Linked DNA regions of Diaphorobacter ruginosibacter. The protein of the gene in region 2 binds, or shares a complex with, the protein of the main gene of each other region. Links are inferred from orthologs where the notes say so. Each region holds a gene or a part of one and is shown on either strand. Other genes may lie near its edges. The genes, in order: secG, secY and secA.

The links.
Region 1: secY (region 2) and secG share a complex: the UniProt entries of both Escherichia coli proteins name them as parts of the sec protein translocase complex. The link is inferred for Diaphorobacter ruginosibacter from one-to-one orthologs.
Region 3: the proteins of secY (region 2) and secA are in contact, whole or in part, in a crystal structure (PDB 3DIN), measured with the Thermotoga maritima proteins. The link is inferred for Diaphorobacter ruginosibacter from one-to-one orthologs. Residues at the interface, in WP_004081795.1 of Thermotoga maritima: Glu108, Gly109, Glu110, Glu111, Ala236, Glu237, Arg238, Arg239, Ile240, Thr241, Ile242, Gln243, Tyr244, Ala245, Arg246, Arg247, Val248, Thr249, Gly250, Arg251, Arg252, Val253, Tyr254, Gly256, Ala257, Ser258, Thr259, Tyr260, Leu261, Pro262; in WP_004082002.1 of Thermotoga maritima: Glu261, Ala262, Arg263, Lys300, Ala301, Arg302, Thr303, Ile304, Ile305, Leu323, Tyr324, Asp325, Pro326, Val329, Ser330, Tyr333, Ile336, Lys340, Phe345, Val349, Glu363, Phe364, Tyr374, Ser375, Gly376, Gly377, Glu393, Ile395, Thr482, Ser483.

What each region holds. Positions count from the first base shown.
Region 1 is NZ_CP060714.1:1,199,898-1,209,024, reverse strand. What follows is about bases 6,404-9,127. They hold secG (preprotein translocase subunit SecG), read right to left. Parts: upstream 8,094-9,127; coding sequence 7,713-8,093; downstream 6,404-7,712. Other genes in these bases: H9K76_RS05485 (NAD(P)H-quinone oxidoreductase), read right to left, coding at 8,882-9,127; tpiA (triose-phosphate isomerase), read right to left, coding at 8,136-8,885; H9K76_RS05505 (NADH-quinone oxidoreductase subunit A), read right to left, coding at 7,063-7,422; H9K76_RS05510 (NuoB/complex I 20 kDa subunit family protein), read right to left, coding at 6,559-7,038; H9K76_RS05515 (NADH-quinone oxidoreductase subunit C), read right to left, coding at 6,404-6,548. Also shown: NADH-quinone oxidoreductase subunit NuoH, read right to left, coding at 1-660; NADH-quinone oxidoreductase subunit NuoG, read right to left, coding at 657-2,792; NADH-quinone oxidoreductase subunit NuoF, read right to left, coding at 2,817-4,166; NADH-quinone oxidoreductase subunit NuoE, read right to left, coding at 4,166-4,657; H9K76_RS05520 (NADH-quinone oxidoreductase subunit D), read right to left, coding at 4,654-5,907; more of H9K76_RS05515, read right to left, coding at 5,940-6,403. UniProt on the Escherichia coli protein: Subunit of the protein translocation channel SecYEG. Overexpression of some hybrid proteins has been thought to jam the protein secretion apparatus resulting in cell death; while this may be true it also results in FtsH-mediated degradation of SecY.
Region 2 is NZ_CP060714.1:400,637-407,112, reverse strand. The notes cover bases 902-3,827. They hold secY (preprotein translocase subunit SecY), read right to left. Parts: upstream 3,059-3,827; coding sequence 1,745-3,058; downstream 902-1,744. Other genes in these bases: rpsE (30S ribosomal protein S5), read right to left, coding at 3,722-3,827; rpmD (50S ribosomal protein L30), read right to left, coding at 3,525-3,707; rplO (50S ribosomal protein L15), read right to left, coding at 3,082-3,513; rpmJ (50S ribosomal protein L36), read right to left, coding at 1,469-1,582; rpsM (30S ribosomal protein S13), read right to left, coding at 1,082-1,447. Outside these bases: rpsD (30S ribosomal protein S4), read right to left, coding at 1-568; more of rpsK, read right to left, coding at 660-901; more of rpsE, read right to left, coding at 3,828-4,243; rplR (50S ribosomal protein L18), read right to left, coding at 4,259-4,624; rplF (50S ribosomal protein L6), read right to left, coding at 4,636-5,169; rpsH (30S ribosomal protein S8), read right to left, coding at 5,196-5,591; rpsN (30S ribosomal protein S14), read right to left, coding at 5,612-5,917; rplE (50S ribosomal protein L5), read right to left, coding at 5,927-6,466; rplX (50S ribosomal protein L24), read right to left, coding at 6,476-6,476. UniProt on the Escherichia coli protein: The central subunit of the protein translocation channel SecYEG. Consists of two halves formed by TMs 1-5 and 6-10.
Region 3 is NZ_CP060714.1:1,033,355-1,044,531, reverse strand. Bases 1,916-5,190 are described here. They hold secA (preprotein translocase subunit SecA), read right to left. Parts: upstream 4,873-5,190; coding sequence 2,116-4,872; downstream 1,916-2,115. Other genes in these bases: argJ (bifunctional glutamate N-acetyltransferase/amino-acid acetyltransferase ArgJ), read right to left, coding at 1,916-1,981. Outside these bases: H9K76_RS04715 (ATP-binding protein), read right to left, coding at 1-668; more of argJ, read right to left, coding at 752-1,915; H9K76_RS04700 (hypothetical protein), read left to right, coding at 5,206-5,517; H9K76_RS04690 (ClpXP protease specificity-enhancing factor), read right to left, coding at 6,326-6,877; H9K76_RS04685 (glutathione S-transferase N-terminal domain-containing protein), read right to left, coding at 6,920-7,531; H9K76_RS04680 (cytochrome c1), read right to left, coding at 7,632-8,387; H9K76_RS04675 (cytochrome b), read right to left, coding at 8,407-9,828; petA (ubiquinol-cytochrome c reductase iron-sulfur subunit), read right to left, coding at 9,840-10,439; large conductance mechanosensitive channel protein MscL, read left to right, coding at 10,575-11,003; 4-hydroxythreonine-4-phosphate dehydrogenase PdxA, read right to left, coding at 11,094-11,177. UniProt on the Escherichia coli protein: Required for protein export, interacts with the SecYEG preprotein conducting channel.

The DNA.
Region 1 (9,127 bases), 800 kb from region 2 along the record:
GATCGGCAGCAGCGGCAGCCAGTTCCACGACAGGATGCCCGCACCCATGGCCGCGAAAGTGCCCTGGCTCTGGCCGGCGACGATTTCGGTCAGGTTCATCGAACCCGACACCATGATCACCACCAGGAAGCAGAAGCCCATGGCGATTTCATAGGACACCATCTGCGCGGAAGCACGCAGCGCGCCGAGGAAGGCGTACTTCGAGTTCGAGGACCAGCCGGCGATGATCACGCCGTAGACTTCGATCGAGGTGATCGCCATGATCAGCAGCAGGCCGGCATTCACGTTGGCCAGTGCGACATCGGGCGCGAAGGGAATCGCCACCCAGGCGGCCAGGGCCGGCATGATGGCCATCAGCGGGCCCAGGTAGAACAGGCCCTTGGCAGCCGCCGTCGGCTGGATCAGTTCCTTGGTCAGCAGCTTCAGGCCGTCGGCCAGGGGCTGCAGCAGGCCCATGGGGCCGACGCGGTTGGGACCGAAACGGATCTGCATGAAGCCGAGCAGCTTGCGCTCCCACAGCGTCAGATACGCCACGGCGCCCATCAGCGGGGCCACGATGCAGACGATCTTGAGCAAAATCCAGAGGACCGGCCATACCACGCCTGTCCACCAGGCCGCCTGAATGGCGTTCAGGCCGCCGTTGTAGATTGCGTCAATCATTGGGCAGCTCCTTTCAGTGCTGCACGACCGTCAGCAGTCAGTTGCAGCGAAGGTGCGCGGCGCACCAGGCTGTCCAGTTGGTAGATGCTTGCAACGCACGGTTCGGCGGATGGGGCCTTCTCGGCCTTCAGCGGCGCCTTGGTGGCGTTGTTCAACAGCTCGGCGGGAACCGAGGTCACTTCGCCGGCCTGCTTGCCCGTGATGCGGGCCAGCACGTCCTGCGAGGTCTCGTAGTTCATGTCCTGCAGATCCATCAGGTTGCCCAGAACACGCAGAACCTTCCATGCGGGACGCGCGTCGCCTGCAGGCTTGACCACGGCGTGGAAGCTCTGCACGCGGCCTTCCGCGTTGACGAAAGTACCTGCGGTTTCGCTGAACGGAGCGATCGGCAGCAGCACATCGGAGAATTCCATGTTGGCCTTGAAAGGGCTCATGGTCACCACCATCTGTGCGTTGTTCAGGGCCGACTTGGCCTGTGCGCCTGCGGAGGAGTCGAACTCCGGCTCGGTGTTCAGCAGCAGCACGGCCTTGAGTGCGCCCTGCAGCATCTGGCCGGCATTCAGCCCGCCCTGCTGCGGCTGGGCCTTGGCCCACTGCGCGCCCACGGTGTTGGCTGCTTCGGTCAGATAGCCGACGGATGCGCCCGTCTGCTCGCCGATGAACCGGGCCAGTGCCAGCAGGTTCGATGCGTTGGCGTGATGCGCCGCGGCATTGCCCAGCAGGATCGCCTTGCGCTCACCCGACAGCAGCGATGCAGCCACGGCACGCGCACCTTCGCTCACGCTTTCCACGGCGATCGGTGTCGGCATGGACTTCTCCGCGGCCACGGCGGCAGCGATCTGAGCCAGTGCGTCGGTCCACAGGGCGGACGGAGCCACGATGGCCTGCGCCACCGGCATCGCCCAGTCGTGGACCGAGGCGTTGATGACGTTCACGGCGCAGCCCTTGCGGGTGGCCTGGCGGATGCGCTGAGCGAACAGCGGATGATCCTTGCGCAGGTTGGAACCCACTACCAGCACGGATTGCAGCGTCGACAGCGAAGCGATCGACGTGCCCAGCCAGCGCACACCCTGGGGCGCTTCGAATTCCGAATTGCGCAGGCGGTAGTCGACGTTGTCGCTGCCGATGCCGCGCACCAGCGAACCGGCCAAGTACAGCTCTTCCAGCGTGCTGTGCGGGCTGACCAGCGCACCGATGCTGTTGGCGCCATGGTCGTTCTTGATGCCGCGCAGGCCGTTGGCCACGTATTCCAGAGCGGTCTGCCAGTCGACTTCCTTCCACTCGCCGCCCTGCTTGAGCATCGGGCTGGTCAGGCGCTCTTCACCGTTCAGGGACTCGTAGGAGAAGCGGTCACGGTCGGCAATCCAGCACTCGTTGACTTCTTCGTTCTCGAACGGAACGACACGCATCACCTTGTGGTTCTTGACCTGGACGATCAGGTTCGAGCCCGTGGAATCATGCGGCGATACCGACTTGCGGCGCGACAGTTCCCAGGTACGGGCGCTGTAGCGGAACGGCTTGCTCGTGAGTGCACCCACGGGACAGATGTCGATCATGTTGCCCGAAAGCTCGGAGTCGACCGTGTCGCCCAACACCGTGGTGATCTCGGAGTGCTCGCCACGGTTGATCATGCCGAGCTCCATCACGCCGGCCACTTCCTGGCCGAAGCGCACGCAGCGGGTGCAGTGGATGCAGCGGGTCATCTCCTGCATGGAGATCAGCGGGCCGACGTCCTTCACAGGAACGACGCGCTTTTCCTCTTCGTAGCGCGAAGTGGAGCCACCGTAGCCGACAGCCAGATCCTGCAGCTGGCACTCGCCGCCCTGGTCGCAGATCGGGCAGTCCAGCGGGTGATTGATCAGCAGGAATTCCATCACCGATTGCTGGGCCTTGATGGCCTTCTCGCTCTTGGTGCGGACGATCATGCCCTGCGTGACCGGCGTGGCGCACGCAGGCATGGCCTTGGGCGCCTTCTCGACGTCCACGAGGCACATGCGGCAGTTCGCCGCAATCGACAGTTTCTTGTGGTAGCAGAAGTGAGGGATGTAGGTGCCCGCCTTCTCAGCCGCATGCATGACCATGCTGCCTTCGGACACCTCTACCTTCTTACCGTCCAGTTCAATTTCAACCATATGCTTTTCTCGCGATCCGGCGGCTTATGCAGCCTGCTTGGAAGCGTTCTGGATCTTCGCTTCAAACTCGTGACGGAAGTGCTTGATCATGGCGCGCACCGGCATTGCAGCCGCATCGCCCAGCGCACAGATCGTGCGGCCCATGATGTTCACCGACACCGAATCCAGCAGTTCGATATCTTCCGGACGGCCTTCACCGTGCTGAATGCGGTTGACCACGCGCCACAGCCAGCCCGTGCCTTCGCGGCAGGGGGTGCACTGGCCGCAGGACTCGTGCTGATAGAAGTACGACAGGCGCAGCAGGCTCTCGACCATGTCGCGCGAATCATCCATCACGATCACGGCGCCCGAGCCCAGCATGGAGCCGGCCTTGGAGATGGAGTCGTAGTCCATCGTGCATTCCATCATGATGTCGGCGGGCAGCACGGGCGAAGACGATCCACCGGGGATCACGGCCTTGAGCTTGCGGCCGGTGCGCACGCCGCCCGCGAGCTCGAGCAGCTTGCTGAACGGTGTGCCGAGCGGAATCTCGTAGTTGCCCGGCAGGTTCACGTCACCGCTCACCGAGAAAATCTTGGTACCGCCGTTGTTGGGCTTGCCGCACTCGAGGTAGGCCTGCCCGCCATTGCGGATGATCCACGGCACGGCCGCGAATGTCTCGGTGTTGTTGATGGTCGTCGGCTTGCCGTACAGGCCGAAGCTGGCAGGGAACGGCGGCTTGAAGCGCGGCTGCCCCTTCTTGCCTTCCAGCGATTCGAGCAGCGCGGTTTCCTCGCCGCAGATGTAGGCGCCGAAACCATGGTGCGCATGCAGTTGGAAGCTGAAGCTGCTGCCCATGATGTTGTCGCCGAGGTACCCGGCTGCACGGGCTTCCTCCAGAGCGGCTTCAAAGCGCTCGTAGACCTGGAAGATCTCGCCGTGGATGTAGTTGTAGCCCACCGAAATGCCCATCGCATACGCGGCAATGATCATGCCTTCGATGACGATGTGGGGGTTGAACATCAGGATGTCGCGGTCCTTGCAGGTACCCGGCTCACCCTCGTCCGAATTGCAGACGAGGTGCTTCTGGCCGGGGAACTGGCGGGGCATGAAGCTCCACTTGAGGCCCGTGGGGAAGCCCGCGCCGCCACGGCCGCGCAGGCCGCTTTCCTTCATGGTGGCGATGACCTGGTCCTGCGTGAGACCCTCGCCGCCATCCTTGCCGAGCAGCTTGCGCAGCGCGACGTAGCCGCCGCGCGCTTCGTAGTCCTTGATGGACCAGTTGCTGCCGTTCAGGTCCGCATAGATCTGCGGATTGATGTGGCGGTCATGGAAGCAGGTCTCGACACCGGTGGCGGCGAACTTGTTCAGGACGGCATTGGCTGCTGCATTCATCATGCCTTGCCCTCCGCAGCCTTGAGGCCGTCGATCAGTTCGTCGAGCTTTTCATTGCTCATGAAGCTGCACATGCAGCGGTCGTTCACCAGCATCACGGGCGAATCGGCGCAAGCGCCGAGGCATTCCGACTGCTGCAGCGTGAACAGGCCGTCGGCCGTGGTCTGGCCCATCTTGATGCCAAGCCTGTGCTCGAGATGGTGCAGCGCCTTGTAGCCGTCGCGCAGTTGGCAAGGCAGGTTGGTGCAGACGTTGAGCTTGTACTTGCCGACAGGCTGCTGGTTGTACATGTTGTAGAACGTGGTGACTTCGTGCACCGCGATCTCGGGCATGCCGAGAACTTCGGCGATCACCGCCTCGCTCTCGGCGCTGACCCAGCCCTGCTCCTGCTGGACGATCGACAGGCAGGCCATGACGGCCGACTGCTTCTGATCAGCCGGGTACTTGGCCACCTCACGCGCAAAGCGCTCCTTGGTCGCTTCAGTAATCATCGGTCAACGTCTCCAAACACGATGTCCAAGGTGCTCAGCACCATCACAGCATCGGCCAGCATGTGGCCGCGGCACAGCTCGTCCATGGCGGACAGGTGTGCGAATCCTGGTGGACGGATCTTCAGGCGATAGGGCTTGTTCGCGCCATCGCTGATGAGGTAAATGCCGAACTCGCCCTTGGGATGTTCGACGGATGCATAGGCTTCGCCTTCCGGCACATGGAAACCTTCGGTGAAGAGCTTGAAATGGTGGATCAGGTCCTCCATGTTGCTCTTCATGCCTTCGCGTGCAGGCGGTGCAATCTTATGGTTCTCGGTGATGACCGGGCCGGGATTGGCACGAAGCCAGTCCACGCATTGCTTGATGATGCGGTTGGACTCGCGCATCTCGGCCACGCGTACCAGATAGCGGTCATAGCAGTCGCCCTTGGTGCCGACCGGCACGTCGAAGTCGAGGCGGTCGTAGACTTCGTAGGGCTGGCTCTTGCGCATGTCCCAGGCCAGGCCGGAGGCACGCAGCATCGGACCTGTCAGGCCGAGGTTCATCGCGCGCTCTGCGGTCACCACGCCGATGTCGACGTTGCGCTGCTTCCAGATACGGTTGTCGGTGAGCAGGGTCTCGTACTCGTCGCAGTTCTTGGGGAAACGTGCCGTGAAATCGTCGATGAAGTCCAGCAGCGAACCCTGACGGTTCTTGTTGATCTCCTCGATCGCACGGGCATTGCGGACCTTGCTTGCCTTGTACTGGGGCATGGAATCCGGCAGATCGCGGTACACGCCACCCGGGCGGAAATAGGCCGCATGCATGCGCGCACCCGACACCGCCTCGTACATGTCCATCAGGTCTTCACGCTCGCGGAACGAGTAGATCAGGATGGTGGAGCTGCCGGCGTCGTTGCCCGACGAACCCAGCCACATCAGGTGGTTCATGATGCGGGTGATCTCGGAATACATCACGCGGATGTACTGCGCGCGGATCGGCACCTCGATGCCCAGCAGCTTCTCGATGGCCAGGCAATAGGCGTGCTCGTTGCACATCATCGAGCAGTAGTCCAGCCGGTCCATGTAGGGGAGCGACTGGATGAAGGTCTTGCTTTCGGCGAGCTTCTCGGTCGCGCGATGCAGCAGGCCGATGTGGGGATCGGCGCGCTGAACGACTTCGCCGTCCAGCTCAAGCACCAGACGCAGCACACCGTGCGCTGCTGGGTGCTGCGGACCAAAGTTCAGTGAGTAGTTCTTGATTTCAGCCATGGTCTTCCGTCAAAAAGGCGCTTGCGCGCCTTTCAATGCAGCCCCCCGTAGTTGTCTTCCCGGATGATGCGCGGGGTGATTTCCCGCGGCTCGATGGTCACCGGTTGGTAGACCACACGCGCGGCCTCCGCGTCGTAGCGCATTTCGACATGGCCCGACAGCGGGAAGTCCTTGCGGAACGGGTGGCCGATGAAGCCATAGTCGGTCAGAATGCGGCGCAGGTCATCGTGGCCGTCGAAGACGATGCCGAACAGGTCGAACGCCTCGCGCTCGAACCAGTTGGCACCCGCCCAGATCTCGGAGATCGTGGGCAGCACGGGGAAATCGTCATCCACGCAGAACGCACGCACGCGCACGCGCTGGTTCAGCGTCACGGAAAGCAGGTGCGAGACCACCGCAAAGCGCGGGCCGTCGGTACCCACGCCCGCATAGGCCGAATAGTCCACGCCGCACAGATCCATCAGGATCTCGAACTTGCAGCTGGCTGCGTCACGCAGGGTCTGCATGACTTCGAAATAGTGGGCGGCCGGAACCTCGATGGTCACCTCGTCGAGCGCGATGCTGATGCTGCGCACCTTGTCGCCGAGCACGGAGGCGAGGTTGTCGCGCAGGATTTCAGGGTGAATTGCATTGACAGTCATATTCACCTCTTCAGACGCGGGCGATGGTGTTGGTGCGGCGAATCTTCTGCTGCAGCTGGATGATGCCGTAGATCAACGCTTCGGCTGTCGGAGGGCAGCCCGGCACATAGACATCCACCGGTACGATGCGGTCGCATCCGCGCACCACCGAGTAGCTGTAGTGGTAGTAGCCGCCGCCATTCGCGCACGATCCCATGGAGATCACCCAGCGCGGCTCGGACATCTGGTCGTAGACCTTGCGCATCGCCGGCGCCATCTTGTTGCACAGCGTGCCGGCAACAATCATCAGGTCGGAGTGACGCGGACTCGCGCGGAACACTTCAGCACCAAAGCGGCCGATGTCGTAGCGCGCAGCGGCCGCATGCATCATCTCCACCGCGCAGCACGCCAGACCAAAGGTCATGGGCCACAGCGATCCGGTCTTGGCCCAGTTCACCACCGAGTCGTAGCTCGTGGTGACGAAGCCCTTGCTCATCACACCTTCAATCATCGTCTTTGTCCTTTGAACGACCGGTCATTCCCAGTCGAGGGCGCCTTTTTTCCACTCGTAGGCGAAGCCCACGACCAGAATGGCCAGGAACACCAGCACTGCCACAAAGCCCGTCATGCCGACGTCTTGCAAGGTCACCGCCCACGGGAAGAGGAAGGCGATTTCCAGATCGAACAGGATGAAGAGAATGGCAACGAGGTAGTAGCGCACATCGAATTTCATGCGCGCGTCGTCGAATGCTTCAAAGCCGCATTCGTAGGGGGAGTTTTTTGCTTCGTCCGGGCGATTGGGGCCCAGAATGTACCCTAGTGCCAGAGGTACGACGCCTACGCCGATACCAACCAGGATGAACAAAAGAACGGGGAGGTATTGATCGAGGTTCATCGGAGGGCGCTCACCGCAGAAGGCCGGGACCCAGGCTTGCCGCTTGCCGAGCAAGCCTGGGTTGGTCTTTGTGTATTGGTGCCGTCGGCGAGACTCGAACTCGCACAGCTTTCGCCACTACCCCCTCAAGATAGCGTGTCTACCAATTTCACCACGACGGCATTTGACTGCGTCCGGATGGCATGAGGAGTCCTTCGCTTTGCTTCAGACTGTTTGGCTTTCCAGACAGAACGGTATTCTACTCCGGAAAAACCCTGTCACAACCAAGAACGCAGAAATTTCTAATTTTTTTAGTTCTTCGGAATTTCGGCAGCGCCGGAAGCCGGCACGGCAGCAGGCGCAGGCACCGAAGCGTCTGTACTGGCAGGCCCTGCGGCCGGCGCAGGAACAGCGGCGGCAGGGCCCTCGAGCACGCTGCCGGTGCTGGTCGGACGCGCATTGCCGAAGTAGGCCAGCGCCAGCGTGGACACGAAGAACACGGTGGCAAGCGCCGCCGTGCTGCGCGACAGGAAGTTCGCGCTGCCCGATGCACCAAACAGGCTGCCCGAGCTGCCGCTGCCGAACGCGGCGCCCATGTCGGCGCCCTTGCCGTGCTGCACCAGGATCAGACCGATCATGCCGAGCGCGGACAGGATCTGCACCGCCAGAATGATATTGACCAACATACCCATGTTCTAACTCCTAACGTATTCGTATACGGTTTGATTGCGGCTTCAGGATGCCGCGGAAATGATTTGCAGGAAGTCGGCCGCCTTCAGCGAAGCGCCTCCGACCAGACCCCCATCGATATCGGGCTGCGCCAGCAGCTCGGCGGCATTGGCCGCATTCATGCTGCCGCCATAGAGCAGCTTGATATCTGCCGCACGCTGCGAGGCTGCCGCCAACTGAGCACGGAGCACGGCATGCACCTGCTGCGCCTGCTCGGGCGTGGCCGTCTTGCCTGTACCGATAGCCCAGACCGGTTCATACGCGACGATGATCTCGCTCACGCAGTGGCTCACGGCGTGGATTGCCGCCGCCAGCTGGCGCTTGACGACCGCCTCCGTCTTCCCTTCTTCGCGCTCTGCCAGTGTTTCGCCGACGCACACGATCGGCGTGATGCCGGCAGCAAGGGCACGCTGCGCCTTCGCACCGACGACGGCATCCGTCTCGCCATGGTACTGGCGGCGCTCGGAATGGCCGACCAGCACGTAGCGCACACCGAACTCGCCCAGCATCGCGGCCGACATTTCACCGGTGTACGCACCGGATTCATGTGCCGAGACGTCCTGCGCACCAAGGGCGATGGGCGAATTGGCAACCAGCTGCTGTACCTGCGCGAGGTAAGGCGCAGGAACGGCCACGGCGATGTCGCAGCGCGCACGCGCGCCGACACCTTCGCGCAACGCGCTCAGCAGTGCGGCATTGGCAGCAAGGCTGCCATTCATTTTCCAGTTTCCGGCGATGAGTTTCTTGTTGTTCATGAGCCCCAAGTCAGAACGATCTTGCCTGTATGTTGATTGGATTCCATCAATTCATGCGCCTGCGCTGCCTGATCGGCCGGGAAGGTGCTGTGGATCACAGGACGAACCTTGCCAGCCGCAAGCAACGGCCAGACACGCTCGCGCAGCGACCTGGCAATTGCACCCTTGAACTCGACCGGACGCGGCCTCAGGGTCGATCCCGTGATGGTCAGGCGGCGACGCAGCACGAGGCCGGCGTCGAC
Region 2 (6,476 bases):
CGCGGTCAGGAGACTTCTTGAAGACGCCTTCGACCTTGTCAGCATTGACTTCGACCCAAGCAGGCATGCCCACTTGCTGAGCCAGTTGCAGGGCTTCGACAATACGAGCCTGCTTCTTGGACTTCTCACGCACGGCAACCACGTCACCAGCCTTCACCAGGAAGGAAGCGATGTTCACGGACTGGCCGTTCACGGTGATGGCCTTGTGGGACACCAGCTGACGTGCTTCAGCACGTGTGGAGCCGAAGCCCATGCGGTACACGACATTGTCCAGACGCGATTCGAGCACGGTCAGCAGGTTGGCGCCGGTGTTGCCCTTCTTGCGATCAGCCATTTCGAAGTAGCGACGGAATTGCTTTTCCAGCACGCCGTACATGCGCTTTACTTTTTGCTTTTCGCGCAGTTGCAGGCCGTAGTCGGAAGTACGAGCACCCGAAGTGCGGCCGTGCTGGCCTGGCTTGGTGTCGAACTTCGCCTTGTCGGCGATCGAGCGGCGTGCGCTCTTCAGGAACAGGTCGGTGCCTTCACGGCGGGAGAGTTTGGCCTTGGGGCCGAGATAACGTGCCACTTGAGCTTCCTTGTTTTGTCATCTTCCGTGCCCGGAAGGCACGGGAGCCACCAGCGCATGAAGCGATGGTGGCGGTGGGCTTACTGAAAAATCAGATACGACGACGCTTTTGAGGGCGGCAGCCGTTGTGGGGAACCGGCGTCACATCGGAGATCGAAGTGATGCGGATACCCAGTGCGCCGAGAGCGCGCACCGACGACTCGCGACCTGGGCCCGGGCCCTTGATCTCGACGTCGAGGTTCTTGATACCTTGTTCAATGGCAGCGCGACCGGCCACTTCCGAAGCCACCTGAGCAGCGAACGGAGTCGACTTGCGCGAACCCTTGAAACCCTGGCCGCCGGACGAAGCCCACGACAGGGCGTTGCCTTGGCGATCAGTGATGGTGATGATCGTGTTGTTGAACGATGCGTGCACGTGAGCGATGCCGTCCGAAACGTTCTTGCGAACCTTCTTGCGAACACGCTGTGCAGCATTGTTGGCGGGAGATTTAGCCATAGTGCTCTACCTAGTCTTTACTTCTTGAGTGCCGCTGCGCCCTTGCGCGGACCCTTGCGAGTGCGGGCGTTGGTGCGCGTACGCTGGCCACGCATTGGCAGGCCTCGGCGATGGCGGAAGCCGCGATAGCAACCGATGTCCATCAAACGCTTGATGTTCATGGTGGTTTCGCGACGCAGGTCACCTTCGATGGTGAACTGGGCGATTTCGTCGCGGATCTTTTCCAGATCAGCGTCGGTGAAGTCCTTGACCTTCTTGGCGTAGTCGATTCCGCAGGCTTCGCAGATCTTGCGAGCGCGTGTACGACCGATGCCGAAAATGGAAGTCAGGCCAATCTCCGCGTGCTTGTGCGGAGGGATGTTGATACCAGCGATACGTGCCATTTGCGTCCTCTAATGTCTCAATCAGCCTTGGCGCTGCTTGTGGCGGGCATCTGTACAGATGACACGCACAACGCCCTTGCGGCGGATGATTTTGCAGTTGCGGCAAATCTTCTTGACCGAAGCCGAAACTCTCATTGCATTCTCCTAAATTTCCAATCGTCCCGGCTGCCTGCAGCGGAACACAAAGTCTCATCAAAAGTCTTGTGCCCGCGATACATCGAAGGGCATCAATTTACCGTTGCTATCAGGCGAACCCAGCATTATGCCGTATCCGCCCGATTCTTGCTTGACTCAGCGTCAGAGCGTTGTTTTAAAGTTAGCCTTCTTCAACAACGACTCGTACTGCTGCGACATCATGTAGTTCTGAACCTGGGCCATGAAGTCCATGGTCACGACCACGATGATCATGAGTGAGGTGCCGCCGAAATAGAACGGCACGTTGTACTTCAGGATCAGGAACTCCGGCAACAGGCAGACGAATGTGATGTACACAGCGCCCACAAGTGTCAGTCGCACCAGGATCTTGTCGATATAGCGTGCTGTGTTCTCGCCAGGACGGATGCCCGGAATGAACGCACCACTCTTCTTCAAGTTGTCCGCTGTCTCACGGCTGTTGAACACCAGCGCCGTGTAGAAGAAGCAGAAGAAAATGATTGCAGCAGCGTAGAGCAGCACATAGATTGGCTGACCCGGGGTAAGCGTACCCGCGATGTCCTTCAACCAGCGCATGGACTCACCGGCACTGAACCAGTTCACCACAGTAGCAGGCAACAAGATGATGGACGAAGCGAAGATCGGAGGGATCACACCCGCCATGTTGAGCTTCAGAGGCAGATGGGAGGATTGACCGCCATACACCTTGTTGCCCACCTGTCGGCGTGCGTAATTGACCAGAATCTTGCGCTGACCGCGCTCCACGAACACGACGAAATAGGTCACCAGGGCAATGATCACGACGATCAGAATTGCCGCCAGCGGGCCCATGGCGCCGGTACGAACAAGCTCCAGCATGCCACCGACAGCACTCGGCAGGCCTGCAGCAATACCACCGAAGATCAGGATGGAAATACCATTGCCCAATCCACGCTCGGTGATCTGCTCACCCAGCCACATGAGGAACATGGTGCCAGCGGTGAGGCTGACAACGGCCGTCATGCGGAAGCCGAACCCGGGGTTCAGCACCAGGCCGGCGGAGCTCTCCAGAGCGACAGCAATACCAAGCGACTGGAAGATGGCCAGGCCAAGCGTACCGTAACGCGTGTACTGGGTGATCTTCCTGCGGCCGGCTTCGCCTTCCTTCTTCAACTGCTCAAATGTCGGGACCACATAGGTCATGAGCTGCATGATGATCGATGCCGAGATGTACGGCATGATCCCCAGTGCGAACACCGTGAAGCGCGAAAGCGCCCCACCCGAGAACATGTTGAACAGGTTCAGAATGCCACCTTGTTGGCCACTGAACAGCTGCTGGAGCTGCGCTGGGTCGATACCAGGCACCGGGATATGCGCCCCGATGCGGTAGACGACCAACGCCAGCAACAAAAACACCAGCCGGCGACGAAGATCGCCGAACTTGCCCGTTTTCGCGATTTGAGCTGCGTTAGTAGCCACGGATGCCTTTCTTGTTAGCCCAATCAGGCCACGGAGCCGCCGGCTGCTTCGATGGCAGCCTTAGCGCCTGCTGTAGCGCCAATGCCGTTCAGCTTCACAGCCTTGGTGAGTTCACCAGACTTGATCACCTTCACGACCTTGGCCAGCTGGCCCACCAGACCGGCATTCTTCAATGCAGCCACGTCCACTTCGGCCAGGCCGAGCTGGTTCAGAGCCGTCAGAGTCACTTCAGCGTTGAACTTCAGTGCTGCAGACTTGAAACCGCGCTTGGGCAGACGACGTTGCAGAGGCATCTGACCGCCTTCGAAGCCTACCTTGTGGTAGCCACCCGAACGCGACTTCTGACCCTTGTGACCGCGGCCGGCGGTCTTGCCGAGGCCGGAGCCGATACCACGGCCCACGCGACGCTTGGCGTGCTTTGCACCGTCTGCAGGCTTGATGCTATTGAGTTCCATCATCAATCCTTTCAGAGGACTTTGACCAGATAGCTGATCTTGTTGATCATGCCGCGCACTTCAGGCGTGTCCTTGAGTTCGCTCACGCTGTTGAGCTTGCGAAGACCCAGGCCACGCACGGTGGCGCGGTGCGATTCCTTGGTGCCGATAGGGCTGCGCACCAGTTGAATCTTGACTGTTTGTTGCGTTGTCATTGCTTGCCTCTCAATCAGGCTGCGAACAGGTCTTCAACGCTCTTGCCGCGCTTGGCTGCCACTTCTGCGGGAGTCGTGGAGTTAGCCAGTGCGTCGAATGTTGCACGAACCATGTTGTAGGGATTGGACGAGCCGTGGCTCTTCGCAACGATGTCGGTGATACCCATCACCTCGAACACTGCGCGCATCGGGCCGCCCGCGATGATGCCGGTACCCTTGGGGGCCGGAGCAACCATCACGTGTGCAGCGCCATGGTGGCCGTTCACGGTATGGTGCAGGGTGCCGTCCTTCAGGGACACCTTCACCATGTTGCGACGGGCTTCTTCCATAGCCTTCTGCACGGCAGCAGGCACTTCCTTGGACTTGCCCTTGCCCATGCCAACGCGGCCATCGCCGTCGCCAACCACGGTCAGTGCAGCGAAGCCGAGAATACGACCACCCTTCACAACCTTGGTGACGCGGTTCACCGCGATCATTTTTTCGCGCAGACCGTCGTCACGACCTTCGTCTTGCACCTTGGGGGAAAACTTTGCCATTTTTATCCGCTCCGCTTAGAACTGCAGACCCGCTTCGCGGGCAGCTTCAGCCAAAGCCTTCACGCGGCCGTGGTATGCGAAACCAGCGCGATCGAAAGCCACTTTTTCAACGCCAGCAGCCTTTGCCTTTTCAGCAATGCGCTTGCCGATGGCTTGTGCAGCCGAGACGTTGCCGCCCTTGCCTGCACCGCCGAGCGACTTGCGCACGTCGGCTTCTGCAGTGGAGGCCGAAGCCAGCACCTTGGAGCCGTCGCCGGAAATCAGCGTCGCGTAGATATGGAGGTTCGTACGATTGACGGTCAGGCGTGCGATGCCTTGCTGGGCAATACGAATGCGCGTCTGACGGGCACGACGAAGACGCTGCTCTTTCTTTGTCAACATGTTGCAGCTCCTTACTTCTTCTTGGTCTCTTTGATGACGACCTTCTCATCCGCATAACGGATGCCCTTGCCCTTGTAAGGCTCGGGAGGACGCACAGCGCGGATTTCTGCAGCCAGCTGGCCAACGCGCTGACGGTCTGCACCCTTCAGGATGATTTCCGTCGGCGTGGGAGTCGCCACAGTGATGCCCGCAGGCATCTCGAAGTTCACGGGGTGCGAGAAGCCCACGGCCAGGTTCAGCTTGGAACCCGAAGCAGCAGCCTTGAAGCCCACGCCGATCAGCGTCAGCTTCTTCTCGAAACCCTTGCTCACGCCCAAGACCATGTTGTTCACCAGCTGACGCATGGTGCCGCTCATGGCATTGGCTTCGCGGGACTCATTGACAGGGGCAAACGTCAGCTTGCCGTCTTCCAGAGCCACCTTCACCAGGGCGCTGGGGGTCAGGGACAGAGTGCCGCCTGCGCCCTTGACGCTGATCTGGTTGTTGTTCATCGACACGTCCACGCCTTGTGGGACGGTCACTGGGGATTTGCCTACACGGGACATTTCAGTTTTCTCCTCAATGCCAGTGATTAAGCGACGTAGCAAAGCACTTCGCCACCCACACCGGTAGCACGTGCCTTGCGGTCAGTCATCACGCCCTTGGGAGTGGTGACGATTGCCACGCCCAGACCGTTCTGCACGGTAGGAATGGAATCACGACCCTTGTAGACACGCAGGCCGGGGCGGCTCACGCGCTCGATACGCTCGATCACTGGACGACCGGCGTAGTACTTCAATGCGATTTCGAGTTCGGACTTGCCGTCTTCCGTCTTGACTTGGAAGCCGTCAATGTAACCCTCGTCCTTCAGCACTTGGGCAATGGCAACCTTCACCTTGGAAGATGGCACCGAAACGGATGCCTTGGAAACCATTTGCGCATTGCGAATGCGGGTCAGCAAGTCAGCGATGGGATCACTCATGCTCATGTTGTATCTCTCCTGCCTGCTTACCAGCTGGCCTTGGTGACACCGGGGATGTCGCCAGCAAAAGCCAGTTCACGGATCTTTGCGCGACCCAGACCGAACTGGCGGAACGTGCCACGTGGGCGGCCAGTGATTTCGCAGCGGTTGCGCTGACGGGTCGGGTTGGCGTTGCGTGGGAGCTTCTGCAGACCCAGACGGGCTGCATCACGCTCTTCATCGCTACGCTTGGCATCGCCAGCAATTGCCTTCAGTTCTGCGTACTTGGCAGCGTACTTGGCGGCCAGTTTTTCGCGCTTGAGTTCGCGCTGGATCAAAGCTACTTTAGCCATACGCTGCCTTTAGTTCTTGAACGGGAAACGGAAGCCCTGCAGAAGCGCCTTGGCTTCGTCGTCGGTCTTGGCCGTTGTGGTGATGCTGATATTGAGACCGCGCAGTGCGTCGACCTTGTCGTACTCAATTTCAGGGAAGATGATCTGTTCTTTGACGCCGATGTTGTAGTTGCCACGGCCGTCGAAAGCGCGACCGGAGATACCACGGAAGTCACGGACGCGGGGCAGAGCCACGGTCACGAAACGGTCCAGGAATTCGTACATCTGAACGCCACGCAGGGTCACCATGCAGCCAATGGCTTGGCCTTCACGGATCTTGAAACCGGCGATAGGCTTCTTGGCCTTGGTCACCACAGGCTTCTGACCAGCAATCTTGGTCAGGTCGCCCACAGCGTGGTCCATCACCTTCTTGTCAGCCACGGCTTCGCTCACACCCATGTTCAGGGTGATCTTGGTCAGACGCGGGACTTCCATAGGAGACTTGTAGCCGAACTTCTCTGTGAGTTCAGCAACAATCTTTTCGCGATAGTATTTTTGCAGTCGTGCCATGTTGACTCCT
Region 3 (11,177 bases), 640 kb from region 2 along the record:
AAACGCTCGGACAGCGAGATCTTCTCCTCCACCGCCTCGCCGGGATGCACCTCGCCATCGTCCGTGTGCGTGTAGCTGAGGTTTTCCTTCATGTACTCGGGCAGCAGATGGCGACGGTTGCTGGTCGCATAGATCAGCACATTCGGCGTCGATGCAGCCACCGAGCCATCGAGAATCGACTTGAGTGCCTTGTAGCTCGCCTCGCCATCCTCGAAGCTCAGGTCGTCGCAGTACACGATGAACTTCTCGGGGCGGCCCGATACCACCTCGACGATGTCCGGCAGGTCGGTCAGGTCCGTCTTGTCCACCTCGATCAGGCGCAGACCCTGGGGCGCATAGGCATTCAGGCAGGCCTTGATGAGCGAGGACTTGCCCGTTCCGCGGGCCCCTGTCAGCAGGACGTTGTTGGCAGGCTTGCCTTCCACGAACTGCTGCGTGTTGCGCTGGATCTTTTCCTTTTGCCCATCAATTTCCTTGAGCTCGTCGAGCTGCATGGCCGCCAGGTGTCGCACCGGCTCGAGCGTACCGTGACCGCTGCTGCGCTTGCGATAGCGCCAGGCCACGGCAGCCCCCCAGTCCGGCTCGGAGAGCGGCTTGGGCAGCACGGATTCAATTCGGTCGATCAGTTGCTCGGCCCGCATCAGCAGGCGTTCGAAGGCTTCGTTCATGTCTCTGGCTTCTTCTGTCTGGATAAGTCCGATTCAAGTGGGTTGTCGACCAGCGGTGAATCGGCACTCCCGAAAAACATCCATCAGGAGCGGTAGTCCGCGTTGATGGTGACGTACTCATGGCTCAGGTCGCAGGTCCAGACGGTGTCCTCTGCAGTGCCGCGGCCCAGTTGCACACGCACCGTGATCTCGCTCTGCTTCATCACGCGCTGGCCGTCTTCCTCCTTGTACGAAGGATTGCGGCCACCCTGCGTGGCCACATGCACGTCGTCCAGGAACAGTTCGATGCGGGTCTGGTCAAGATCCTCGATGCCGGCGTAGCCCACCGCTGCCAGGATGCGCCCCAGGTTCGGATCGCTGGCGAAGAATGCGGTCTTGACAAGCGGCGAATGGGCAATCGCGTAGGCCACCAGGCGGCACTCGTCGGACGTCTTGCCACCTTCCACGCGCACCGTGATGAACTTGGTCGCGCCTTCACCATCGCGAACGATGGCTTGCGACAGTTTCTGTGCCACCTCCAGCAAGGCCGCCTTGAGCAGCTTGCCGTGCTCGCTGTCGAGCGAGGTCACGGGAGTGTTCGAGGCCTTCTGCGATGCCACCAGGATGAACGAATCATTGGTCGACGTGTCGCCGTCGATGGTGATGCGGTTGAACGACTGGTCGGCCAGTTCGCGCACCAGGCCATTCATCAGTTCCGGAGCGATCTGCGCATCGGTGGCAACAAAGCTCAGCATGGTCGCCATGTTCGGACGGATCATGCCGGCGCCCTTGGAGATGCCCGTCACGGTGACCAGCGCATCGCCCAGCTTCACTTGCGTGCTGCAGGCCTTGGGCACCGTGTCGGTGGTCATGATGCCCTGTGCGGCTTCGCCCCAGTTGTCAGGCCGTGCCTCGCCGATCGCCTTCGGCAGCGCGGCGGTGATGCGATCCACGGGCAGCGACTCCATGATCACGCCTGTCGAGAACGGAAGGATCTGCTCGCTGCGCACGCCCAGCAGTTCGCTCATGGCCGCGCAGGTGGCGTGGGCACGGGCCAGGCCGTCGGCACCCGTACCGGCATTGGCATTGCCGGTGTTGATCACCATCGCGCGGATGGCGCCTCCCTGGGCCAGATGTTCACGGCAGATCTGCACGGGTGCCGCGCAGAAACGGTTCTTGGTGAACACGCCCGCGACGGCCGCACCCTCGTCCAGCAGGAAAACCGTGACGTCCTTGCGGTTGGCCTTGCGCACGCCGGCTTCCGTCACACCAATGCGCACACCGGGAACGGGATGGAGAGAGGAAGCATCAGGAGCTGAAAGGTTCACTGGCATTTGGCGCTGTCCTTGAAAGCGAAGAGGGAAAGGTACTGAGAATTTCGATCGCCCCCGGAGTTACACCCGGGGAATTCCTGATCGTACAAGCAAAAACACGGGCATGAAGCCCGTGTTATTTTTAGTGCAGCAGATCAGGCGAGTTTGCCGTGGCACTGCTTGTACTTCTTGCCGCTTCCGCACGGGCAAGGGTCGTTGCGGCTGATGCGCAGGCCCTCGTATTCGGAGGGCAGCGGCTGGTTCTCGGGTGCATCCGGATCGGAGCCCTCGGTCAGGTCGGAGCTGCCATGGTAGGTGGCGCCGCCCAGGCGGTCGCCCTGGTCTTCCAGGGCCTGCGATGCCTGGTCCAGTTGCTCGTTGGACTGGATCTGCACCGTCATGAGCGTACGTGTGACCGCGTTCTTGACCTGGTCGATCAGCTGGCGGAACAACTCGAACGCTTCGCGCTTGTATTCCTGCTTGGGCTGCTTTTGCGCATAGCCGCGCAGGTGGATGCCCTGGCGCAGATAGTCCAGCGCCGAGAGATGATCACGCCAGTTGGAGTCGAAGCTCTGCAGCAGCACCATGCGCTCGAACTGGTTGAAGTTCTCGCTGCCGACCATCGCCACCTTGGCCTCGAACTGCTCGCGCGCCGCGGCCTGCACCTTTTCGAGGATTTCCTCATCGGTGATGGACTCGGAGCCCTGCACGTCCTGCTGCAGCGGCAACTGGATCTGCCAATCGGCAGCCAGCGCCTTTTCGAGCCCGGGCAGGTCCCACTGCTCTTCCACCGACTCCTGGGGCACGTACTGGCGCACCACGTCGGCCATGCAGTCGTCGCGCATGGCGGCGATCAGGACGCCCAGGTCCTTCGCATCGAGAATCTCGTTGCGTTGCTGGTAGATCACCTTGCGCTGGTCGTTGGCGACGTCGTCATACTCAAGCAACTGCTTGCGGATGTCGAAGTTGCGCGCCTCCACCTTACGCTGCGCGGATTCGATGCTGCGCGTGACGATACCGGCCTCGATGGCCTCGCCATCGGGCATCTTCAGGCGATCCATGATGGCCTTGACGCGGTCACCCGCGAAGATGCGCATGAGCTGGTCATCCAGGCTCAGATAGAAGCGCGAGGAGCCCGGATCGCCCTGGCGGCCGGAGCGGCCACGCAGCTGGTTGTCGATACGGCGCGACTCATGGCGCTCGGTGGCGATGATGCGCAAACCGCCCAGCGCCGCCACCTTCTCGTGATCGACCTTCCAATCGTCGCGTGCCTGCTGGATGCGCGCCGCGCGTGCGGACTCATCGAGAGACTCGTCGGCCTCGATGGCCGCAATGGCCTTCTCGATGTTGCCGCCCAGCACGATGTCGGTACCGCGGCCGGCCATGTTCGTGGCAATGGTGATCATGCCCGGACGGCCTGCCTGCGCAACGATGTCCGCCTCGCGTGCATGCTGCTTGGCATTCAGCACCTGATGGGGCAGGTTCTCGCGGTTGAGCAGCTCGTCGATGATTTCGGAGTTCTCGATCGAGGTCGTGCCCACGAGTACCGGCTGGCCACGCTCATGGCATTCGCGGATGTCCTTGATCGCCGCTTCGTACTTCTCGCGCGTGGTCTTGTAGACGCGGTCGAGCTGGTCGTCGCGCTTGCTCGGACGATTCGGAGGAATCACCACGGTCTCGAGGCCGTAGATTTCCTGGAATTCGTAGGCTTCCGTGTCGGCCGTGCCGGTCATGCCGGACAGCTTTGCGTACAGGCGGAAATAGTTCTGGAAGGTGATCGAGGCCAGGGTCTGGTTCTCGGCCTGGATCTCCACGCCTTCCTTGGCTTCCACGGCCTGGTGCAGGCCATCGCTCCAGCGGCGTCCCGCCATCAGGCGACCCGTGAACTCGTCGACGATCACGATCTCGCCGTTCTGCACGACGTAGTGCTGGTCGCGGTGGTAGAGATGGTTGGCGCGCAGCGCTGCATACAGGTGGTGCATGAGCGCAATGTTGGAAGGATCGTAGACCGATGCGCCTTCTGCAATCAGGCCCGCCTGCGTGAGCAGCTGCTCCGCATGCTCATGGCCCTGCTCGGTCAGGAACACCTGATGCGACTTCTCGTCGAGCGTGAAATCGCCCGGCTTGGTGACGCCTTCGCCCGTGCGCGGATCGGCTTCGCCTTCCTGGCGCGTGAGCGCCGGAATCACCTTGTTCATCGCCACATACATGGCGGTATGGTCCTCGGCCTGGCCGCTGATGATCAGCGGCGTGCGCGCCTCGTCGATCAGGATCGAGTCCACTTCGTCGACGATGGCGAAGTTCAGCCCGCGCTGCACGCGTTCCTGGCCTTCGTAGACCATGTTGTCGCGCAGGTAGTCAAAACCGTATTCGTTGTTCGTACCGTAGGTGATGTCTGCGCCGTAGGCCGTCTGCTTTTCCTCGCGCGGCATCTGCGGCAGGTTGATGCCGACCGACAGGCCCAGGAAGTTGTAGAGACGGCCCATCCAGGTCGCATCACGGTTGGCGAGGTAATCGTTCACCGTCACCACGTGCACGCCCTTGCCGGACAACGCGTTCAGATACACGGGCAGCGTGGCGGTCAGCGTCTTGCCTTCGCCGGTACGCATTTCAGCGATCTTGCCGTAGTGAAGAGCCATGCCGCCCAGCATCTGCACATCGAAGTGGCGCATCTTCATGATGCGCTTGGAACCCTCGCGAACCACGGCGAATGCTTCGGGAAGCAGGCTGTCCAGCGATTCGCCCTTGGCGACGCGGTCCTTGAACTCCTGTGTCTTGCCACGCAGCTGGTCGTCGGTCAGCTTCTCGAACTCGGGCTCGAGGGCATTGATGCGAACAACGGTTTTGCGATATGTTTTAAGCAACCGATCATTACGGCTGCCAAATAATTTGGTGAGAAAGTTGGTGGCCATGCAAACAGGACCGCCCAACGCGCAGAGGCGCGCCGGAGCGACCGTAATCCCTAAGACGAATTGGTATCAGATGGGGCCGCTCCCGGAAATTGCAACAGGCGGTTGAACTGCTGCACCGCATCCGAAGGCGGGGGCTCGTGGTCGGATTCTACTCGCGCACTGTGCATGGCCCTTCAGATTTGTTCGGAGAGCTGGGTGGATGCGCGGGTTTGTCGGATTTCGGCCCGCTGGCCGACACCATTCGCTCTGCGCGATACTGGCGGCGCTGTTTGCGCACGCCGATAATTGAAGGCAACGCCCGCCCCGCCTGCATTTCAGCGGCACACATCCCACATGCTACGACGCCATCAAGCCATCCCTCTGCTGCAAGCCGCACAGGCATCCCCTACGCTGGCACAGCTGTCCCGGCTGACCAGCGACTCGAGCGCCCGCCTCAAGGCCATCGAGCCCCTGATTCCCCCCGGGATGCGGGCATCCATCCAGGCCGGGCCCATTGAAGGGAGCACCTGGTGCCTGCTGGTCAAGGGCAATGCGGCGGCCTCCAAGCTCCGACAGTTGCTGCCATCGTTCGAGGCGCACTTGCGGTCCAAAGGGTGGGATGTTCAGTTCATCCGTATCAAGATTCAGGCTCGTAGTGCGGGGTGACTTGTGTGGGGTGGTTGCTTGCTTTCTTGCTTTCTTGCAGCCTTCTGCTTCCTGTGTTTCAGGGTAGAGGCCGGGAGTGCCCCCGGCGGGGCAGTAACTTTTTGGTCTTGCCCAAAAAGTCACCAAAAATGCGCTTGGAATGCGGGGGCACGCGGTGAAACTCACTGCGCGCCTGCGGCGCTCCGTTCGAACAAACACCGCGAGTCAGCTTGCAAGAGGTGTATACGGCACATTGCTTCGCTCGTGCCGGGCTCGCCCGACTTCGGGCGAGCTGACTGCGCCCACTTTGAACAGCAGTGTTGAATTGGGGCACGATACATCTCGCGAAGTCGCGAGATGTCCAGGCACGAGCGCAGCGACGTGCCGAGTGCTCCTCCCCTTCAACTGACTCACGGCGGCTGTCTGAACGGAGCGCCGCAGGCGCAGAGTGAGTTCTGCCGTGGGTATTAAGAACGCCTTTTTGGTGACTTTTTGCGCGCGCAAAAAGTTACTGCCCCGCCGGGGGCAGTCCCGGCCTCCACCCTCAAAGCAAACACCTACTCCCACCCGAACTACGAGCTTCGAACTACGAAGTACCAATAACAGAACGCGCTACTTCACCACCAACCGGCCCAAGAAAAGAAAAAGCCCACATGCTTGCGCATATGGGCTTTCTGTCTGGTGCCGGTTGTCGGATTCGAACTGACGACCTACCGCTTACAAGGCGGGTGCTCTACCAACTGAGCTAAACCGGCGAAGCTCTTATTCTAGCGTCGATTTCAGCGTCTTTTCGGAAAAAGCAGGAAAAAATCTTCCCCGCTTCTCTTTCCTACTTGACCCGCTTCAACGACGGACGCGCACCACCTCCGGCCGGAGGCTTGGGCGGTGGAGTGTCCTCATCCGAATCGGCCAGCGACGCGCTGCCGCCATCCACGGGCACCAGTTGGGGCGGAGTACGCTCCGCAGGCGAATCGGGGGACTCACCCACATCACCCTGTTGTGCACCCATCTGCGCGGGTGCAATCGAATGCAGTGCCGCGCCGCCCGACAAGGTGTCCACCGGCGGCGGGAATGCCATGCCCTGCCCGTTCTCGCGTGCGTAGACAGCCACCACGCGCCCCACCGGCACCATGATTTCACGCGCCACGCCGCCAAAACGGGCCTTGAACTCGATGAAATCATTGCCCAGTTGCAGGCCGCTGGTGGCGTCGTAACTGGCGTTCAGGACGATCTCGCCATCCTTCACGAATTCGCGGGGCACCTGGACGGACTCGTTCACGCTCACCACGATGTAGGGCGTGAATCCGTTGTCGATGCACCATTCGTGAATCGCACGGACCAGATATGGTCGGGTGGATGAGATTTCCGGAGCGTTGATCATGATGAAAAGGCGTTGGTGCGCAATGACTTCGGCAAGACGCGATTACTTGCGCATCACCTTTTCGGAAGGAGTCAGTGCCTCGATATAGGCAGGACGCGAGAAGATGCGCTCTGCATACTTCAGCAGCGGGGCTGCATTCTTGCTCAGCTCAATGCCATAGTAGTCAAGGCGCCAGAGCAGCGGTGCAATCGCCACGTCGAGCATCGAGAAATTCTCGCCGAGCATGTACTTGTTCTTCAGGAACACGGGCGCGAGCTGGGTCAGGCGGTCACGGATGTGCGAGCGGGCCTTTTCCAGCGCCTTGTCGTTGCCCTTGGAGGCGCGCGACTCGAGCGTGTTCACGTGCACGAACAGTTCCTTTTCGAAGTTGAGCAGGAACAGGCGCACGCGGGCGCGGTCGACCGGGTCACCGGGCATCAGCTGGGGATGGGGGAAACGCTCGTCGATGTACTCGTTGATGATGTTCGACTCGTACAGGATCAGGTCGCGCTCGACCAGAATCGGCACCTGGCCGTACGGGTTCATCACATTGATGTCTTCGGGCTTGTTGTAGAGATCCACATCGCGGATTTCGAAATCCATGCCCTTTTCGAACAGGACGAAGCGGCAACGGTGTGAAAAAGGACAGGTCGTACCCGAATAAAGCACCATCATGGTGAGCGGCTCCTAAAAAGTCAAAAGAGTGGACGCTTGCGCGGCCACTCTGCACCAGCCGGGCACCGCCCGGCTGATAGAACAAGTCGTTGATCAGCGATTACTTGACGTCTTTCCAGTAGGCGGCGTTGAGCCTCCACGCAATGAACGTCATGATTCCCAGGAAGAACAGAACCCAGACGCCCACACGGACGCGCGTATTTTGCGCTGGTTCGCCCATCCATTGCAGGTAATTCACGAGATCACCTACAGCCTCATCGTATTTCTGGGGCGTCATGGTACCAGCGCTGACCTGTTCCCACCCCTTGAATACCTGAGTCTTTTGTCCGTGGCTTTCGACTTCCTCGAAGACCGGACGGCGCTCGCCCTGCAATTGCCACAGCGGATGCGGCATGCCGACGCTCGGGAAAGCCAGGTTGTTCCAGCCCGTCGCCTTGGTGTCGTCCCGGTAGAAGGTACGCAGGAAGGTGTAGAGATAGTCCGCCCCCGTGCCCTGATGACCGGCGCGCGAGCGGGCAATGACGGTGAGGTCCGGTGGGTTGGCACCAAACCACTCCTTGGCCTGTTTCGGATCGATGGCCGCCTTCATGGTCTCACCGATCTTCTCGGTGGTGAACATCAGGTTGTCCTTGATCTGCTGCTCGCTCAGGCCGATGTCCTGCAAGCGGTTGATGCGCATGAAGGCCGCCGAGTGGCAGTTCAGGCAATAGTTCACGAAGATCTTGGCGCCGTTCTGCAGCGACGCCGTGTCGCTCACGTTGACAGGCGCCTTGTCCCAGGCGATTCCTCCTTCGGCAGCCTGCGCTCCTGCGGCGATTCCCAGAGCCGCAACCAGGGTCAAGATAACTTTTTTCATCATGGTGTGTGGCTCCTGCTCAATGCGCGGCAAAGGTGACGCGGTCCGGTACCGGCTTGGGCTCGCCCAGGCGGGACCACCACGGCATCAACAGGAAGAAGCCGAAATAGAACAGCGTACCTACCTGCGAGACGCGCTCGCCGATCGGCGACGGTGGCTGGACGCCAAGGTATGCCAGAACCACGAACCAGACCACGAAGATGGCATACAGCCACTTGTGCCAGCCGGGACGATAGCGAATGGAACGTGCAGGGCTTTGGTCCAGCCATGGCAGGAAGAACAGGATGATCACAGCGCCACCCATCACCACCACGCCCCAGAACTTGGCGTCGATCGAGAGCATGAGGGCAATCACGACAATCGCAGCCACCGCGACCGCGCCCTTGGCGATCTTCGGCAGTGCGGACTTGAAGATGCCGTAGCCGGCGCCCAGCACCACGCAGGCGATCAGCGCATACATCATCTCGCTGGTGATGGCACGCAGCATCGAGTAGAACGGCGTGAAGTACCAGACGGGCGCGATGTGGTTCGGCGTCTTCAGCGGGTCGGCCGGAATGAAGTTGTTGTACTCGAGGAAGTACCCGCCAAACTCAGGCGCGAAGAACACCACCGCCGAGAAGATGAACAGGAAGATGCAGACGCCGAAGATGTCGTGCACTGTGTAGTAGGGATGGAACGGCACGCCGTCGAGCGGGTGGCCCTTGTCGTCGACCGGCTTGCCCGGACCCTTGATCTCGATGCCATCGGGGTTGTTGGAACCCACATCGTGCAGCGCCAGCAGGTGGGCCACCACCAGGCCGAGCAGCACCAGCGGCACCGCGATCACGTGGAAGCTGAAGAAGCGGTTCAGCGTTGCGTCGCCCACCACATAGTCGCCACGGATCAGCAGCGCGAGGTCGGGGCCGACGAAGGGAATCGCGGCGAACAGGTTCACGATGACCTGCGCGCCCCAGTAGGACATCTGGCCCCATGGCAGCAGGTAGCCCATGAACGCCTCGGCCATCAGCGCAAGGAAGATGGCGCAGCCGAAGATCCAGACCAGTTCGCGCGGCTTGCGGTACGAGCCGTACAGCAGCCCGCGGAACATGTGCAGATAGACGACGACGAAGAACGCGGACGCGCCGGTGGAGTGCATGTAGCGGATCAGCCAACCCCAGGGCACGTCGCGCATGATGTACTCGACCGACTCGAACGCCTTGGCGGCATCGGGCTTGTAGTGCATCACGAGGAAGATGCCGGTGACGATCTGGATCACCAGCACCAACAGCGCGAGCGAACCGAAGATGTACCAGAAGTTGAAGTTCTTCGGAGCGTAGTACTCCGACATGTGCACCCGATAGGCATCGAATGCAGTGGGAAAGCGGTTTTCCAGCCAGTTGGTCGTCTTCTCGACCGCAGAGGCGTTGGGAGAGACTTCCTTGAATTCGCGGTATTCAGCCATTGTGTTCTCCCTCAAGCCTTCTTGTCGTCACCGATCAGCAGCCGGGTATCGGACAGATACATGTGCGGCGGAACTTCCAGATTGTCGGGTGCGGGCTTGTTCTTGAAGACACGGCCGGCCATATCGAACGTGGAGCCATGGCAGGGGCACAGGAAACCGCCCTTCCAGTCGTCTGGCAGCGAAGGCTGGGGACCCGCATGGAACTTGTCCGTGGGAGAGCAGCCGAGGTGGGTGCAGATGCCCACGACCACCAGGATCTCAGGCTTGATCGAGCGCGCCTCGTTGCGGGCGTAGGGTGGCGTGAATTCATCGGGATGCCGCAGCGATTGCGGATCCGCCAGCTGCGAATCGAGGGCCGGCAACTCGGCGATCTGCTCCTTGGTGCGCTTGACGATCCAGACGGGCTTGCCCCGCCATTCGACCGTCAGCTTCTCCCCCTCCTGGAGAGACGAGATGTCCACCTCGACCGGTGCGCCCGCGGCCTTGGCCTTTTCGGATGGCTGGAATGTGCTTACGAAGGGAACGGCAACTGCAACGCCGCCCACAGCACCAGCACAGCCTGACGCAATTAACCACGTCCGCTTGCTGGAGTCGATCCGGGATTCACTCATGGGGGTCCTCGATATGCATCGCTAATAGGGTCAACAATAAATTGTAGCGGAGTGAAAATGGTTAATGCACCATAGCAATCACCCTTAAGCTAGGCAATACTTCAGTGTTTTCATCTATATCAAAGGAATTCATTTATGAGCTTTATGTCTGAATTTCGCGAGTTCGCGGTCAAGGGCAATGTGGTCGATCTGGCCGTCGGTGTGATCATCGGAGGGGCGTTCGGCAAGATCGTGGACTCCGTCGTGAACGACCTCATCATGCCGCTGGTCGGCTTGATCTTCGGCAAGCTCGATTTTTCCAATCTTTTCTTGGTTCTCGGGACCGCGCCAGAGGGTATACCTCATACCCTGGACGCCCTGCGCAAGGCAGGCGTGCCTGTATTTGCCTATGGCAACTTCATCACCGTGGCGGTGAACTTCATCATCCTGGCCTTCATCATTTTCCTGATGGTCAAGCAGATCAACCGTCTCAAGCGCGAAGCGCCCGCTGAGGCGCCAGCACCTGCGGCCCCCGCTGAAGACATCGTTCTGCTGCGTGAAATTCGCGACAGCCTGAAGCGCTGATTCATTATTTTTACAACAGTCAAATGAAAAACGCCGCTCAGTCGAGCGGCGTTTTGCTTTTGATCACATTTGCCAAATATAGCCAATTACTTATATTCCAGCATTCACACCCGCGAGGCGCTTCGCGACCAGAATCGATTCAATCAAACTGCCCGCGTCGGCGATTCCCTTGCC